One region of the Paenibacillus sp. Dod16 genome, then DNA from elsewhere that is predicted to be linked to it. Evidence: riboswitches for the same ligand, from Rfam matches in the RefSeq annotation. Region 1 holds a riboswitch; the other holds the start of a gene.
What was found. Region 1 has a riboswitch for S-adenosylmethionine ahead of metA (homoserine O-acetyltransferase MetA). Riboswitches for the same ligand answer to the same signal wherever they lie in the genome.
Positions count from the first base shown of each region.

Region 2: another riboswitch for S-adenosylmethionine. It lies ahead of ACPV3A_RS19135 (methionine ABC transporter ATP-binding protein); the one in region 1 lies ahead of metA (homoserine O-acetyltransferase MetA).

Region 1 is NZ_JBNDYG010000053.1:10,656-16,273, reverse strand. Features, by position in the region: gene mqnC (cyclic dehypoxanthinyl futalosine synthase) at 1-28, opposite strand, end outside; gene ACPV3A_RS30915 (aminotransferase class I/II-fold pyridoxal phosphate-dependent enzyme) at 164-1,384, opposite strand; gene ACPV3A_RS30910 (PLP-dependent transferase) at 1,381-2,565, opposite strand; gene metA (homoserine O-acetyltransferase MetA) at 2,590-3,507, opposite strand; SAM riboswitch class I at 3,642-3,771, opposite strand; gene corA (magnesium/cobalt transporter CorA) at 4,212-5,147, shown strand; gene ACPV3A_RS30895 (HRDC domain-containing protein) at 5,216-5,618, opposite strand, start outside.
Region 2 is NZ_JBNDYG010000027.1:56,581-62,198, reverse strand. Features, by position in the region: gene ACPV3A_RS19155 (DUF2515 family protein) at 1-739, opposite strand, end outside; gene ACPV3A_RS19150 (thioredoxin family protein) at 878-1,222, shown strand; gene ACPV3A_RS19145 (COX15/CtaA family protein) at 1,467-2,441, shown strand; gene ACPV3A_RS19140 (Cthe_2314 family HEPN domain-containing protein) at 2,790-3,509, shown strand; SAM riboswitch class I at 3,631-3,776, shown strand; gene ACPV3A_RS19135 (methionine ABC transporter ATP-binding protein) at 3,884-4,900, shown strand; gene ACPV3A_RS19130 (methionine ABC transporter permease) at 4,900-5,568, shown strand.

The DNA of each region.
Region 1 (5,618 bases):
TATCCAATATACGGTTTACCGCACTCATTCTTGCAGCCTCCCTACTTAGAGCAAAATAACAAATCACCAGCAAAACTTTTTCTATCTCATCCTACCACAATCCGGCATTAAAAACGACATCCCGTCCGTGACAGGATGCCGAATTCTATGATTTGGAAAATCTTTAGTAACTGGCAGCAAAAGCCCGATCCAGATCAGCAATCAGATCGTCCACATCCTCGAGTCCGACCGAGAAACGGAGCAAGCCATCCGTAATTCCGCGTTCATGCCGAACCTTCTCACCCATGGCCGCATGCGACATCATTGTCGGATACGACAGGATGCTCTCCACGGCTCCCAGACTGACCGCTACCAGCGGCAGCTTCACATGGTTCAGCACGTGCTTGGCGCGTTCGCCTGAGCCGACGTCAAAAGAGATGACCGCGCCATAACCACTCGATTGCTTCTCATGGACTTCACGTCCCGGATGATTCAAGAGGCCAGGGTAGTACACTTGCTCAATGTCGCTTCTCCCTTGCAGCCAGGCCGCAAGCTTGGCCGCGCTTTGCTCGGAGTGGGCCATACGTGTGCTGAGTGTTTTCATTCCGCGCATAAGGAGCCAGGAATCCTGGACCCCAAGGACCGTGCCCAAACCATTTTGCAGCTGCTTCAGTTGGTCTCCCAGCTCCTCGGTTCTGGCTACCGCGAGACCTGCCAGCACATCGCTGTGCCCGCCAAGGAATTTGGTCGCGCTATGGATCACGATATCCACGCCGAATTCAATCGGACGCTGGTAAAACGGCGTCATGAACGTATTATCCAGCAGGGTAAGCAGGCCATGCTCCTTCGCCCAATCCGTCACCGCACCAATGTCGGTAATTTTCAGGGTCGGGTTTGAAGGGGTTTCCATATAGACGGCTTTCGTATTCGGTTTGAGGGCCGCCTTCACCTGATCCAGATCGGTCATGTCCACGAAGGTGCTCTCGATGCCCATACGGCTTAAAATGCTGGTCAGCAAGCGGTAGGTTCCGCCGTACACATCCTCCGTCACGATCATATGATCCCCCGCACTGAGCAGCATGAACGAGCTGGAGATCGCTGCCATACCGGAAGCATAAGCGAAACCGCGTACGCCTCCCTCCAAAAGGGCGATATAATCCTCCAGCGCCTGCCGAGTCGGATTGCCGGAACGGCTGTAATCGTGTTGCGGCGGGTTAAAGATGTCTTCATGGTGAAACGTCGAGGCTTGATAGATCGGAACGCTTGAGGCGCCGGTTGCCCGGTCGATTTCCCCGCCGAAATGCAATAGTTTTGTCTCGAAACGCAGTTCTTCCTCGTGTCCCCGTTTAGCAGCTAACTGCTTGGTTTGCGTTTCCAATCCGGATGGACCTTTATCGATGCTCATTCTCCCGTGCTCCCTTCCACTTCAGCCATGGCCGCGCTCAGTGCAGCATCCAAATCCGCGATCAAGTCATCCGCATGCTCGATGCCGACCGAGAACCGGAGCAAGCGGTCATCCACGCCGATTGCTTCCCGAATCTCAAGCGGGATGTCCGCATGGGTCTGAACAGCAGGGTATGTCATCAGGGACTCAACGCCCCCCAGGCTTTCTGCGAACGCAATCAGCTTAATGTGCCGCAGCACGGGCTCCACATAACGGGCGTCCTTCACCTTGAAGGAGAAGATGCCCGTGTTGCCGCTGGATTGACGATTCTGGATGTCATGTCCCGGATGGTCCGGCAGGGCAGGATAATACACCTCGCCGATCGCCGGGTGAGTTGTCAAAAACGTTGCCACTGCGGTTGCATTCGTCTCGTGCCGATCCATACGCAGCGCAAGCGTCTTCATTCCTCTCATCAGCTGATAGGAATCCGTCGGGCTTAACACAGCGCCGATGGAGTTATGAAGGAAAGCCATCTCCTCCGATAGTTCCTTGCCCTTCGTTACGATGATCCCCGCCAGCACATCGTTATGTCCTCCCAAATACTTGGTGGCGCTATGTATAACGATATCCGCCCCAAGCTCGATGGGTCTTTGGAAATATGGAGTAAGCAGCGTATTATCCACAATGCTGATCAGTTGATGATGCCTTGCCCACGTACAGACGGCTTCGATATCCGTAATCATCATAAGCGGATTGGTCGGCGTTTCGATAAATACAGCCTTCGTGTTGGGCCTTCTTGCCCCTTCCAGCGCATCCAGGTCATTCGTATCCACGTACGTAGCCGTAACGCCGAACTTGGACATAATCCGCTCCAGCAGCCTATACGTCCCACCATACAGATCCAGCGATACAATCAGATGGTCCCCTTGACCGAACAAAGCAAAAATCGTCTGAAGGGCAGCCATGCCCGAGCTGCAAGCAAAGCCGGCATCGCCGGATTCCAGCTCGGCGCAGGCGTCCTCCAGTACCGACCGGGTCGGATTTTTCGTACGGGCGTAGTCAAACCCCGTGCTCTGGCCTAATTTGGGATGGCGGTATGCCGTAGCCTGATAAATCGGAAAATTCACGGCTCCGGTTACCGGTTCTTGCACCGAGCCGATCTGTGCCAGCCGGCTCTCTATATTAAAAGGTTTCTTCTCCATCACAAACTCTCCTCCCGTATACTGCTATATTTGCGGACCAATATCGTATGGCGTTTCCTGATATACATAGWAATTGAGCCAATTAGTAAATAATAAGTTTGCATGCGCCCGCCATATGGACGGAGGCGTCCTTGTTGGATCATTATTCGGGTAATAGTTCCGCGGCAGTTCGATGTCCATGCCCTTGGCAACGTCCCGGTCATACTCCCACTTCAGAGAGTCCGCATCATACTCGGAATGCCCCGTGGCAAAAATCTGCTTTCCATCCCGGCTTGATACCAAATAAATGCCTGCTTCCTCGGACTCGGACAGGATGACCAAATCGTCAATGCCTGTAATGTCCTCGCGCCGAACTTCCGTATGACGGGAATGCGGAACAAAGAACATTTCGTCAAATCCGCGGAGCAGCTTGGTACATGTTTCATTGATCGTATGCGGAAATACGCCGAAGCATTTTTCCTCGAGGCTGTATTTCGGCACGCCGTAATGATAATAAAGTCCGGCTTGCGATGCCCAGCAGATATGGAGCGTGGAGGTCACATGCGTCTTGGTCCATTCAAAAATTTCAGTAAGCTCATCCCAGTAATTCACTTCTTCAAACTCCAACTGCTCGACCGGAGCTCCTGTAATGATCATGCCGTCAAAGCGACGGTTCTTCACTTCTTCAAAGGTTTTGTAAAATGATTTCAGATGCTCAGCCGACGTATTCTTCGAAACGTGCGAACTCGGGTGAAGAAGGACAACATCCACCTGGAGCGGGGAGTTACCGATCAATCGCAGCAGTTGGGTCTCCGTCGTTTCCTTGGTAGGCATCAGGTTCAAAATAGCGATCCGCAATGGGCGGATATCCTGATGAAATGCGTGACTCTCATCCATGACAAAAATGTTTTCTCCAGCCAGAACTTCCTTTGCCGGCAAGGCATCCGGAATTTTAATTGGCATCGTGGCTCACTCCTTCGAAATATGAAATGATACATCCATAAAAAAGCTGTGAGAAAGAGCGTTAGACTGTATAAACGCAAGAAGACCTTTCTCAAAGTAGAGAAAGGTCATCATATACGTATCACAATGCGCCTCTCTCATCTGTCAGACTATACAACGGCTTCGAAGAAGCGTCGTATCTCCTGCAAGAATTAGCACCGTGCGATGTTGCCGCCGGTTGCCGGGTTTCATAGGGCTAGTCCCTCCACCTGCTCTTGATAAGATTTCGCTTTATTCAGTTGTCTTAAATTGTTCGTAATTGATACTTACTTTAAATCATTCCCAATTTTTCGTCAAGAACCTTTTCATAAAGTCCGTCACACTTCACCGAAGGTTTCCATACCCTGTACCGTGGCCCCTGGCTGGACCGGATTTCAACTTGAAAGGTCCTACACCCGGCGTTATACTAGACAAGTGCTGTTTAAAACCGAGTATGAAAGAGGTGACATGGAAGATGGACGGTGACCCGAGCCAGAAACTGGATGCACAAGACGCACAACCGCATAGGATTAAGATCAGCTTACCGGCAGAGGGCGGCGTTATTTTTCATGCGCTTTTTATCGTATTCTAACCTTCCTTGATTATGCCCGTATACCGGTGGGCTGATATCCTGTGCCTTTACTGCTTAACCAAGCAGCTTGTATTTGACAAAGGAGTGATATCAGATGAAAATCCGGTTGGTCGATTCGGGCGTATTTACCCCTGTTGATGACATCGAAATGACGCTGACACCTCCGGCCAGCGGCTTCTACTGGCTGGATGCGGATGTGGATGATTTAGCGGAACTGCAGCCCCTCTTCTCCCTGCATGATCTTGCGGTTGAGGATTGCCTCAGCGAAGAGGAGCAGCGTCCCAAAATTGAAATATACGAGAACCACTATTTTATCGTCGTGAACAGCATCCGGTTTGACGACGAAGAGATTTTCCTTCGGGCATTGAATGTTTTCCTGGGCAGACATTTTATTATTACGGTGACCAAGCAAAAGATCCACGAGCTGCGCACCGTTAAACCGCTTCTCTGGGAGGATGAAGTCAGCACGCCTGACCGCTTCCTCTATCTCTTGATCGACCTTGTGACGGACAACTATTTCTCCGTCGGGGACCGCATCGAGGCGCGGATTGAAAAGCTGGAGGAAGACATTCTGATGCATACCAAAAAATCCCACCTCAGCGAAATCATCGGTCTGCGAAGCGAGATTCTTTGGTTGAAAAAGGTGCTTGGACCGCAGAAGGAAGTTATCAATACACTTAACAAAAAAGATCTCCGGCTGATCGATGACCAGCTGCAAAAATATTTCAGCGATATCTATGAAAATGCCGTGAAAATTTCCGAAACATTCGAAACCTACCGGGATCTCATGGGAAACCTTCGAGAGGCTTACCAATCCAGTATCGCCAATCGGGCCAATGAAATCATGCGCGTGTTTACCGCCATTACAACGATCTTCATTCCACTGACGCTGATTACAGGCATCTACGGCATGAACTTTGACAATATGCCTGAGCTTCACTGGGAATATTCTTATTATGTAGTTATAGGCGTCATGATTTCTGCCGGTGCTCTCATGTTTTATCTGTTCCGTAAGAAAGACTGGATATGAAGCTCTCGAAACCATCAGGACGGATCTCCCTGCCGCAAGGGAATCCGTCCTGTTTTCATTACCTGGAATTAGCCTGCGTTCGCTTTACCAGGTTCTTCCCGCCGAAAGCGAATCCTGATCAGGCGCAGCCGCTCATACAGCTTCTCCGTTCCGCCAATCTCTTCTACCTCTCCATTGTGGGCTTGTCCTTCTCCATATACCCGTTGTAATACGGGTTTAAGAAATGTATCGCCCAGCTCCTCAAAAGCCTTCCATACCGTCGCCTGCTCGGTAGACGTCATCGTATTCAGTTCAACCTCCAGCAGCTGCTCCGTATCATAACCGTCCTTCTCAAGACCTTCCAATTCCTCAACCAAATCTCGACGAGATAACGAAGTGCGTTCTTCCAGCTCGGTCAGCGAAGCTCCCTCAGCTATGCCAAGCAGCATCGTACGGCGAATTCGGAAACGGTCCAGCTCTTGCTTGTAGCGC
Region 2 (5,618 bases), on a different contig from region 1:
TGAGTGCCACCGTAAGCAGCGAACTGCTCTGATCCTGCCAGAACTGTTCCCAGAACGGTGTCATGAACGATGAAACATGAAAGTGGGGGAGTAAATGAAATAGGGGCTTGCCTTTATTTCGACTGTGTATATAGAGAAGCAGCTGGGGATAGGCGTCCTGGAAGATCAGCGCATTGCAGCGCTCCAGGAAACGGTACAGATTGCTCTTGAATGTCGGATCCATGAGATCCGACATCAATCCGCCTTTCAGATCGCTCATATTCCATCCGGCATTACGCGATACCATATGGGCCAGGAAGGCCCAATGCAGCTCAGGATGCGATATATAACAGTCCAAATAGGCTTGCGTACGCGTTACGTTACTCCGGTTGGCTGCGGCTGCGGCCTCCTGAATATGATGAATCAACTGCTGCTCTTCTTGAGATAGCTGAACATCTGCACCTGGTTCATGAATCCGAATCTCGCTATACCCTTGCATGGAAGGCAACGGAAACGGGGAAACGCTCTGCTGCAAATAGGGATGGGAGGAGAGGATTTCCTTGAGCTTTACGCGAATCCTCCTTACCGATGCATAGTCCCATTGCAATTCGTGTCTGCTTGTCCGGAGCTTTAAGGAGAATCGCCATGACGCGATCATCCCCGACCATGATTCTGTCAGGGCCTGCGGAATGGCTGCCGCCCATGACCATACATCATCTTTGCCCTGGCTTTTTTTATTTTTGACTCCGTTCGAGTGCATTCGGGGGTCACCTGCACTTTCTGATGGTTAATCCCTGCCTGTGAACATCATAATGTCAGTATGCTCTAAAATTTGACTTCCACTCAACATTTTGATTCACTAAGGGGGAAGGAACTCGACGTAAAGGGGAGATAATCAATGGAAAAAATCACTTCGGAAGCAGAATTTCAGGTTGCAATCCAGTCTCCGCGACTGACCGTTGCCGTATTTAAAGCAGACTGGTGCGGCGATTGCAAGTTTATCGATCCATTCATGCCGGAGGTTGAGACGAAGTTCTCAAACCAATTGACTCTGGTAGAGGTTGACGTCGATGCTGTCGGTGACGTGAGTCAGCAGCAAAATATTTTGGGTATCCCCAGCTTTGTTGCATACTCCGATGGACGCGAGCTGGTTCGCTATGTTAACAAACTCCGCAAATCGCGCGAGGAAATTGAAGATTTCCTGCAGCGTGCCGTGGACGTATACAGTACGATTCATAAGTAAGGGTGACCATAGCACCGCCGCCTTGATCTATAACTGGCGGCGGTGTTGTTTTATATATCGAATAGAGGTATGGCGATGAAGTCAAGTACCTGGATCATGAAGGTTTTTCTCATTTTTGAACATTTTGTCACAATCGCTCAAGTGACCGTGGCGGTAGAATCAGGTATAATGAAATGTGGACTGTGTACGATGCGATCCTGTAAAGGTTTAAATAGTGAATGATTAGGAGCAGCAGGTGAGATAAGTGAATGATAAACAACTAAAATGGCTGAGTTACATAACATGCTTAGTTATGTTCTGCGCGACGTTCGGTGGCATGGTTGTGACAAAGACGGACTCGGGACTCGGTTGCGGTCAGGAGTGGCCGCTGTGCAACGGTAAATTTGTTCCCGCTTACACGGTATCCTCCATGATTGAGTATTCACACCGGGCCGTTAGCGGAATGGCGGGTTTGGCGGCGCTCGCTTCGCTGATTGCGTTCTGGAAGTACAAGCGGGATCGCCGGGATTTGATGGCTTATGTTATCGGGACCTCGGTATTCGTTATTGTACAGGCGATCATGGGTGCTCTTGCGGTGGTTAAGCCTCAATCGGCTGCGATTATGGCGCTGCATTTTGGCTTCTCGCTGATTGCCTTTGCTAGCTCTGTCATGCTGGCTCTGGGTATGCGGCGGGTAGAACAGGCGAAGGGGCCCGTAGACTTGGAGCGTCTGCCTCGGGTAAGCAAGGGCTTCCGTAATTTAGTATGGGGCACAGCCTTGTACAGTTACATCGTGGTTTATATCGGTGCGTTCGTCAGCCATACCGATTCCCGGGAAGGGTGCTCCGGCTGGCCGCTGTGTAACGGGGAAGTGATACCGGAGCTGAGCGGAGGGGTAGGCATCGCCTTTATGCACCGCGTGGCGGCGCTTCTGCTGCTGATCGTTGTGGCGGTGATGGGGCATTTTGCATATTGGCGGAACCGCGACAACCGGGAGATCCAGATGCTGGGCATCTCGGCAACCGTGCTCTGTCTGCTGCAGGTGTTCAGCGGCGCCCTCATTATGGCAACGATGCATAACGAGGAGGTTTACGTATTCTCCGCACTGGGGCATACCTTGCTGATCTCCGCCTTATTCGGCGTACTGTGTTATTTAAGTGTCAGGGTTTGGCAGCTCAGCAGACCGGTTAAAGCCGAAATGCGGCCCGATCATAGCATACCTCGCGAAAAGATTGTATAAAGAAAAGCAAAAACCATGAAATAAAAAGATCGAATTCAGACAACATCGTTTATGCAAAGTCCCCGAGCCTGCCTCGAGGGCTTTGTTGTATAGTAAGGGGGGAGCCGATGATAACCAAGCCATCCGCTCGACCTGTCCGATATCAAGGAGATGGGGGTTGTCTGGTCGTTTCGGGGGCATCCTATAAGAACAATCCCTGGTCATGGATGGAATGAAACCGGGATACCCGGATGAGTTATTCCTGCGTGAGGATATCATGAAGACGGTTGAAATGCGGTGGAATCCCTATTTTGGCAAATAGCGATCCAAGAACCAAGGTTAATCTGATGACGCGAGGGGGGTACCGCCATGCTTCGAATGTTACTTGGGGAACAGCCCCGGCAGAATAACGGCCTGCTTGAGGAAGCCATCGAATCGATGGTCCAAACAACCCGGCTGCTGCAGAAGGAAATGGAGAAAAATCAGGATCCGACGCATGATTTTCGCAAGCTTGAGATTTGGACCCGGGGGTTGATCGTTTCCCTGGATGAGCTGGAACAGAGCTGGAATGCGGCCAGGCATTTCAGTCAATCGATCCAATCGGGTTACATCGATGACATGTCGATTCAGGAGCAAGGGGAATATCAACGGTATGTGTATTTTTACAAAAACGGCTTCATCCGCGTATTCTCGATCCTTGACAAGCTGGGGACGGTGTTGAACGATTTGTATGATCTTCATACCTCCAAGGTGAAGGCGCATTTCTCTTATTTTACGGTCCTGCGGCAGTTTAAATTCCTAAAGGCCCACGGAGAGCTGGCCAAAGAGCTGGAGGAGATCAAGGATCGTTACAAAACACCGCTGAACACCCTCCGGAAACGGCGCAATGCTGAAATCCATTACATGAATTCCGAGATGCAGGATGATTTGTGGCAGCGTCATCAAGGGCTGTCGGACAAGATCGAGCTGGAGGATATCGGCCAGCACCTGGACGATCTCAAACAGGGCGTTGATATGGTATGCCGGAGTTTGGCGGCCTCTTATAAATATACGAACAAGCTTTGGGCGAAAAATGGAGTCAGGACTTAGGCACAAAATCGCCATGAAATTCCTTTTGACAAAAACCTGAAAAGAATCTATACTAACTATTGCATTCATTAAATGTTATCAAATCAGATCAAATTAATCGGGAAAATTTCATATCGATGTTTTCTTATCGAGAGAGGCGGAGGGACAGGCCCGATGAAGCCCGGCAACCGACTCCAGCGTGTAATTGCARAACGCGATGACGCATGGAGTGACATGGTGCTAATTCCTTCAAAGCTACAGGATATCCTTGGCTTTGACAGATGAGAAAAGGCGTTGACTTTTACGTAAAGAGGGCCCTTTTTGATTCTACAAAAAGAGGCTCTTTTCTTTTGGGTAAATAGATATGAAGCTACGGAAAAAGGAGGATTATCGGATTGATTGAGCTCAAGCAATTGACGAAGCAGTACGGAAAAGCCGGAACTTTAACAACTGCGTTGTCCGAATTGGATTTGTCGATTGAAAAAGGAGAAATTTTCGGAGTGATCGGACACTCCGGTGCAGGTAAAAGTACATTGATCCGTTGTATCAATTTGTTGGAGCGGCCCACCTCGGGCGAAGTGTGGGTGAACGGTAAGAACTTGACGTCGCTTGGCAAGAAGCAGCTTCAGGCGGAACGCCGCAAAATCGGCATGATTTTTCAGCACTTTAACCTGTTGTCATCGGCGACGGTGTACGATAACATTGCGTTTCCGCTGCGTCTGATCAAGACGCCGAACGCCGAACTGGAACGTAAAGTATCCGAGTTGTTGGCCTTGGTCGGCCTCGAGGCGCATCGGGACAAGTACCCGTCTCAGCTATCTGGGGGCCAGAAGCAGCGGGTGGGCATAGCCAGAGCGCTCGCGAGTGATCCGGAAGTGCTGCTGTGCGACGAAGCGACTTCGGCTCTTGACCCGCAGACTACGGATTCGATCCTGCGCCTGCTGCTGGACATTAACAAAAAGTTTCATCTGACGATCGTGCTGATTACCCATGAAATGCATGTGATTCAGAGCATATGCGACCGGGTCGCCGTTATTCATCAAGGCGGCATCGTGGAGCAAGGCCCGGTAACGGAAGTGTTCCTGAAGCCGAAGCATGAGGTAACCCAGGAATTTATCCGTCAGGAGATGGACAGTGGCGAAGCTTTCCGTCTGGCCATTCAGGGCCAGACGAACGGACCTTCAAGGGCGGTGCAGATTACGTTCCTTGGATCGAAAACGTACGAATCAATTCTGTCCCATACCGTCCATGAGACGGGCGTGAATTTTGCAATTCTGCAGGGTACCATTTCCACGATCAAAGAAACGCCGTACGGCCAACTCATTGTCCGTTTTGAAGGGGAAGAGGGCGCCATCGAAGATACGATCCGGAAGCTCCTTGAACAAGGATTAGACGTGGAGGTGATTCATTAATGTTCGAACTCGATTTTACCCAGATCGACTGGAAAGAAATATGGACGGCAACCTTGGATACCCTTCGGATGCTGGGGGCATCGGCATTGTTCAGCTTCATTATCGGACTGCCGATTGGCGTGCTGCTCTACATGGCCGCTAGATCCACATCCGGCCTGGTACGCTTCGGATACTCGATCCTGTCGTTCATTGTGAACATCCTGCGTTCGATTCCATTCATTATCCTGATCGTTGCGATGATCCCGATTACGAAATCGCTTGTGGGTGTTTCTTATGGCGTGCTGGGAACCATTCCACCGCTCGTGATAGGCGCAGCGCCATTCTTCGCCAGACTCGTGGAAACTGCCTTGAATGAGGTGGACAAAGGGGTCATTGAAGCGGCTCAGGCCATGGGCTCCTCGACAAGCCAGATCATATGGAGGGTTCTCCTTCCGGAGGCTCGCCCGGGTTTGCTGGCTGGGATGACCATCACGATTGTAACCCTGGTATCGTATACCGCGATGTCCGGTCAAGTCGGCGGCGGCGGGTTGGGCGATTTGGCTATCAAGTATGGATATTACCGTTATGAGACGGAGATTATGATCCTGGCCGTCGTATTAATGATTGTGCTGGTACAACTGCTGCAGATGGCAGGAGATCGCTTGGTCCGACATTTTACAAGAAAATAACGGAATGGATGAGGCATCAAGGAAGACAATATAAAAAAATAATATATTTT